2 regions of the Paenibacillus sp. J31P316 genome follow, and region 1 is predicted to be linked to the other one. Evidence: riboswitches for the same ligand, from Rfam matches in the RefSeq annotation. Region 1 holds a riboswitch; the other holds the start of a gene.
What was found. Region 1 has a riboswitch for S-adenosylmethionine ahead of metA (homoserine O-acetyltransferase MetA). Riboswitches for the same ligand answer to the same signal wherever they lie in the genome.
Positions count from the first base shown of each region.

Region 2: another riboswitch for S-adenosylmethionine. It lies ahead of AC0YNU_RS28780 (hypothetical protein); the one in region 1 lies ahead of metA (homoserine O-acetyltransferase MetA).

Region 1 covers NZ_JBWDNI010000009.1:8,060-11,477, forward strand. The annotation lists gene corA (magnesium/cobalt transporter CorA) at 1-791, opposite strand, end outside; SAM riboswitch class I at 1,293-1,400, shown strand; gene metA (homoserine O-acetyltransferase MetA) at 1,594-2,511, shown strand; gene AC0YNU_RS22305 (PLP-dependent transferase) at 2,566-3,418, shown strand, end outside.
Region 2 covers NZ_JBWDNI010000018.1:98,712-102,129, reverse strand. The annotation lists gene AC0YNU_RS28785 (sugar phosphate isomerase/epimerase family protein) at 1-801, shown strand, start outside; gene AC0YNU_RS28780 (hypothetical protein) at 973-1,515, opposite strand; SAM riboswitch class I at 1,613-1,741, opposite strand; gene AC0YNU_RS28775 (lysostaphin resistance A-like protein) at 2,074-2,688, shown strand; gene AC0YNU_RS28770 (DUF4177 domain-containing protein) at 2,853-3,047, shown strand; gene AC0YNU_RS28765 (DinB family protein) at 3,129-3,418, shown strand, end outside.

The sequences.
Region 1 (3,418 bases):
AGAGGCATGAAGATCGTCGTCAAGGCCGTGAACACGCGCATGATTTCATTCGCTCGGTTGGCCAGGCTGGACTGGTATGCCTCTCGCAAGTTGCCCATCAGATCTCGGTACGTATCGAATGTCTCGGAGATTTTGACGGCATTCTCGTAGATATCGCTGAAGTACTTCTGGAGTTGATCGTCGATCAGCTTCAAGTCCTTCTTATTAAGCGTCGCGATCAATTCCTTCTGCGGCCCGAGCACTTTCTTCAGCCACAGAATTTCGCTTCGCAGACCGATGATCTCGTTCAGATGCGATTTCTTCGTATGCATGAGAATCGCTTCCTCGAGGCTCTCGATGCGCACCTCGATCCGGTCGCCGACGAGGAAGTAATTGTCCACGACGATATCGACCAAGTGGTAGAGGAAGTGATCCGGCCTGCTGACCTGCTCCTGAAGCAGGATGGGCTTCAGCGTACGCAGCTCGTTGATCTTCTGTTTCGTAACGGTAATGATATAATGGCGTCCCAGAAAAATGTTCAGGGCACGCAGGAAAATTTCTTCATCATCGAATCGAATGCTGTTTATGACGAGAAAATAATGGCCTTCGTGAATTTCGATCTTCGGCCGCTGCTCTTCTTCGCTCAGACAGTCTTCGACTGCCAGCTCGTGAAGCGAGAATAACGGCTGCAAGATGTTCAGATCATCGACGTCCGCATCAATCCAATAAAAGCCTTCGGCAGGCGGAACGGTTGCCGTGGAGATGTCCTCGATCGTTTTGAAAATGCCTTGCGTCACGTGACGGATTTTCATCCGCGCTCCTCCTCTCTTGCCTAGCTGTATTTCCCGGATGCCGGCATGAGGAAGGAAGCATGTGCGAATACGCTCATCGGGACTTATTCGCCGAATGGCCGCGTAATCGCGGGGCGGGCGTACGAATAAGGTCGGGTAAGCGCAGGCGGACAAACTGACGTTCCAACATACCGGTAATCGATGCGGAAACACGCATTTCCAATGCGGATACACGCATGGTCCATGCGGTTGTCCGCAGGCCTCGGGTCGCCTTCCATAGTCGTAAACACCCCTTTATAAGTTCAAATAAATGCGTTAGTATGCATAATCCTTGTCTAGTATACTCCCACAATGACTTTCCATACAAGCACAAAAGCAGCGGGTGTCCGCGTGGTATAGCATATGCGCCCGAGAGCCCGCGGTGACGCGATTTTAGACCCTTGGAGCAGGGGCGTCTTGACGGGAACGGAGGAATGATTTAAAGTATTCCCATAACCTGATTTACAACCAAATAAGCAAGCTTTCTTATCAAGAGCAGGCGGAGGGACTAGCCCGATGAAGCCCGGCAACCGGCGTGAAGACGCACGGTGCTAATTCTTGCGGAAACGTTAAGTTTCTGAGAGATGAGAGGCGCATGAACGATACAGTTATGCCCCTCTCTGCCAGAGTGGGGCTCTTTTCATTGCGCTCCTCACAAGAAGAAGCGGCTGTCGCCGTCCTGATGCGGCGCGGTAAGTTTCTTCCCTTAGAAATATAAGAAATGCATCGCGATAACTGACCATTTCTTATATTCGAAAAACAGACAAGACTGGAGTGAGTAGACATGCCGATTAAAGTACCTGATCAATTGCCTGCCAAAGACATTCTCACCGAAGAGAACATCTTCGTCATGGACGAAAGCGTCGCCTATCATCAAGACATCCGCCCGCTGCGGATCGCGATTCTCAATTTAATGCCGACCAAAGAAGTGACCGAGACTCAACTGCTGAGACTGATCGGCAACACGCCGCTGCAAGTGGAAGTCGTGCTGCTTCATCCGAAGACGCATCTGTCCAAGAACACGTCCGCGCAGCATTTGGAGTCCTTCTATAAAACGTTCGACGACATCAAGCACGAATACTACGACGGTATGATCATCACTGGCGCACCCGTAGAGACGCTTGATTTCGAGGAAGTGAACTATTGGGAAGAGCTGAAGGACATCATGGACTGGTCCGCCCGCAAAGTGACTTCGACGTTCCATATCTGTTGGGGCGCGCAGGCCGGCCTGTACCATCACTACGGCATTCCGAAGTACGACCTGGCCGACAAAATGTTCGGCGTCTTCCCGCATGAGGTCGATAAGCGCGAAGTGCCCCTGATGAGAGGCTTCGACGAGCAGTTCTTCGTGCCGCAGTCGCGCCATACGGAAGTCCGCCGCGAAGACGTCGAAGCGGTGAACGATCTGGACATTCTGTCCTCGTCGCCGGATGCGGGCGTATACATCGCCGCTAGCCGCAACGGACGGCAAATTTTCGTGACGGGCCATTCCGAATACGATCCGTCTTCGCTGAAAGCGGAATACGACCGCGATGTGGCCAAAGGCATGGACATCGCTATTCCGAAGAACTATTATCCGAACGACGATCCGTCGAGACAGCCGAGATCCACTTGGCGCGCGCATGCGAACCTGTTATTCTCGAACTGGTTGAACTACTACGTGTACCAGCAAACCCCGTATGACCTGGGAGCAGGCATTTAAGATTGAAGCTATGCCGGCAATTGCCATTTTAATAGGAGAGGGAGACTTCAGCACATGAAAATCGAAAGCCGTTTAGCGCAAATTGGATCCATTAAAGAGCCCGTCACCGGAGCCGTCAGTTTCCCCGTTTATCAATCGACCGCATTCCGCCATCCGCGCCTTGGCGAAAGCACGGGATTCGATTACGCCCGTACCAAGAGCCCGACTCGCCAGGTGCTGGAGGAAGCAGCAGCGGCGCTGGAGTCCGGTGACGCCGGCTTTGCTTGCAGCAGCGGCATGGCTGCGCTGACGACCGTATTCTCCCTGTTCGGGCAAGGCGATCATCTTCTCGTGTCGCTGGACCTGTATGGCGGTACATACCGCCTCCTGGAGCGGATCATGAGCCGCTTCGGCGTGACGGCGTCCTACGTGGACACGAACGACATCGATGCGCTGAACACGCTCTGTACGCCGGCAACGAAAGCGATTCTCATTGAAACGCCGACGAACCCGCTGATGATGATCACGGATTTGGAGCGCGTCTGCGGGTGGGCCAAATCCAAAGGCTTGCTGTCCATCGTGGACAATACGCTGCTGACGCCGTTCTTCCAGCGTCCGATCGAGCTTGGCGCGGACATTATCGTGCACAGCGCGACCAAATACCTCGGCGGCCACAACGACGTGCTTGCCGGCTTGATCGTAACGAAGGGCAAGGAGCTCTCCGAGCAGATGGCTTTCCTGCACAATTCGCTCGGCGCCGTGCTGGGACCGCAGGATTCCTGGCTGCTGATGCGCGGCATGAAGACGCTGGCCCTGCGCATGGAGCGCCACCAATCCAATGCGACCACAGTCGCCAACTGGCTGCTTGCGCATGATGCCGTGGAAGAGGTGTATTACCCGGCTCTTCCTCATCATCCCGGCCATGAGG
Region 2 (3,418 bases), on a different contig from region 1:
GCCGATGAAATTTCGCATGATTTGGAAGAACAGCTGGATGTGCTGCAGCAGGAGGGACTCCGCTATATCGAGGTTCGCGGCGTATGGGGCAAGAACGTCCTCGATTTGACAGGCGAGGAGCTCCGGCACATCCGTGCGATCACGGAAGAACGCGGCTTCGGCATCTCGTCCATCGCGTCCCCAATCGGTAAGTATGCCCTGCAGGATGATTTTGCGCCGCAGCTCGAGAGCTTGCAGCGCGCGATTGCGGCCGCGCATGCCTTGGGAACGCCTTATATTCGCGTCTTCTCTTATTATTTGCCGGAGAATAGCAGCCTGGATGATTGCAGGGACGAAGTGTTGAGCCGCATGAAGCAATTAGCGGAGATCGCCGAGCGGAACAACGTTATTCTCATTTTGGAGAACGACGATCACCTTTACGGTGCGAAGGATGACCGCTGCTTGGATATCCTGCAGCATTGCGCGTCGGATTCGCTGCGGCTTGCACTCGATCCCGGAAATTTCGTCATCAACGGCGTTAAGCCGATGACGGAGGCCTATCCAAAACTGCAGGCGTATACGTCGTACGTCCATGTGAAGGATGCCACGTCAGAGCCAAGACAATTCGTCCCGGCCGGCGAGGGCGAAGGACAATTGGATCAGCTCCTGACGGAGCTCCGAGAGCGAGAGTACGATGGGTTTCTATCCGTGGAGCCGCATCTGCACAACTACATGCCGCATGCCAGTAATCCAAAGCGCGTCGTGACGGCTGTCCGCGCGCTGAAGCGGCTGCTGGAACGGGCCGACATGGCTTGGAAGTAGTTTATTCTTCTAATTTGAAGCTATAGGGAAGAGAAGAATACGAATACGAATACGAAAGAAAGCCATCGTTGCACTTTAACGATGGCTTTTTGGCTCTGCTACTGGCTAAGGTGCTGCGAACGAGCAGGGCAGGCAGCTCGGCATGCCGCTCACGGTTGCAGAGGGTTCCATTTAGAAGGAAACGTAAGATTGCGTATGTCGGAGCAAGAAGGATCGGTCTCTAAGGTATTTGCGATCCCCGTCGTTAGCTGCTGTACGTTCGCGATTGCCGATTAGCTCCTTAAGCGCTGACGCAAGGAGTTCGGATCTTGCTGGCCCCCACGTGTCTTGTTTATTCTGAACGTAGTCGAGGCTCTCAAGTAAGGTTTGACCTTTCATCCGCTGAAAAGGGGCGGCCCACATCACCAAATCGCCGTTCAGGCTTTTGCAAGGGATAGCGAATTCCCCAATTCCCCTTGCTCCTGAATTCGTGGTGATCGCAAGCAGACCGCAGCAATCATCGTTACCGCGGCCGGGCCGCAGCTTTTCCGTAAGCTCGCTGTCGAATCGAAAACACTCGATATGGGTAATTTTGCATTGCTGCAAGTAGGCTAACGATAATTCAATGACCGAATTCCTCAAATTGAGGAATGAAATCAGTTGGGACAGCGGTTCCGGTTGATACTCGATGGAATCAGCCAGGATCGAAAAGTCAGGTATTTGGTTCGGCATCATGGTTCCTCCCGTACGCAAGGTACATTCATTTTGGAAAACAAAAAAGACCCTCTCTGGAAGCAGAGAAGGTCATAGGATTTAATGTCATCGATCCTCGCTCTTATCTCCCAGATTCGCTTCGTAAAGCGTTCCGCAAGAATTAGCACCGTGCATGCCTTTGGTTGACAAAGGTCTGTCGGTTGCCGGGTATCATCGGGCTTGTCCCTCCACCTGCTCTTGATAAGAAATTACATATTAAATTTTCACCATTATCCGATAAAAGTAGGCTGGATGTCAAGTCTTGTTCAGGCCGCGGCCTGTGGCGATAACGCGTTAGGGGAGCCAGCCATCGAGGCTGCGTGTTCGCGGGCGTTTTTTATAAAGATAGACAGTGCCAATTTGCTGGAAATGGGGTAAAATACCAGCTAGATGATCGAATAACAACACCGTGAATTCACTTATTAAGAACGGTGAAGTGAAGAAAATCCCATCCTATTATATGAACAAACGGTTGATTTGACAAGAGTGATAGGAAATTATTGGGGATTTTATGAATAGAACTATTTAGGAGAGCTATCCATGATCTTTCTTTGCCTATCGCTGCTCTTAACATTCTCTTACAAGCTTGTAGAAGCAGCCACTAAAATATTTCTCTACGGACGCATGAGCAACTATACTGTTTTATATTGGGCCCTTATTGTAAGTGCAGTCCTTCCCTTATTTCATACAAACTATATTTTTAAGATGCCGCTTGAATATGATCATGCAATTCCCATAGTTGCTGTCCTTATTCTAATTAACATGATCGCTGCACGTTACTCCGGCTATAATCCAATCGGGAAGTACAACTTGATTAATTTTGTGCTTACATTTCCTGTGGTCGAAGAAATAATATTTAGGGGAATACTTTTACCAAACCTAAGTCCTTATATAGTCTCTACTACATTCATGGATGTTTTGTATCTGCCAGTCACATTGCCGGTTATCATTACTGCATTTCTGTTTGCAATTTGTCATTTGCAATACTACAGCTTATCTGCCGAAAGTATTCGATTTATGATTTTTGCGTTTATAGGTGGAATCTTGTTGGGAGCCATGACAGAAATGACACAATCCATTTTGTTTTCGCTTGTATTACATATGGTATTTAATACATTTTCGATTCTTTATTCAAAGAAAATAATAAGAATATGAGCAATTTCTGCCAGCCATAAATGTAATAACCATATTGTTTTTTCTAGTCGCGAATCTTCGCGGCTTTTCTTATGCCTTGGAGAAATTGGATTAGAAGAAAAAGGGAATTAAGGAAAGCGGAGTGAATAGTAAACTTATAGAAATCAACGGAAGGGATGATGGATATGGAACAATGGGAATACAAAACCATTAAATTCAAGATTGGCGGCTTTCTAGGAGGCAAATTAGATCCGAATGAATTCGAAGCGATGTTAAACCAATATGGAGCTGAAGGTTGGGAGCTTATATCATCTTTTGATACAAGTAAGTATCAAGGAGAATCTAAGGAGATTATTTCAATTTTCAAAAGAAGAAAATAAAGCGTGTGATAGACGGTGAAATAAAATGCAAGAATTGAATAGAACTTTACACGATAATTGGAGGAACAATCCGTGATAAATATGGAGAACCTGCTTCGTATAACCGATATTCCCGGCTACACGCTTCAAATCAGTCGGTTAGTGTCCATGATGAACTACGCTAGATTCACGACGTTAGATGCTGTAAAGGGACTAAATCAAAATCAACTTGATTTTCTGCTGGATTCGCAAAGCAATTCAATTGGAGCGTTATTGTTACATTTCGCTGCTGTTGAATACGCCTATCAAGTCTCGACATTTGAAAAACGATCTTTGAATGAAGAAGAAATTTCAATTTGGGGCCCTGCACTTGATTTAGGAGATGAAGGACG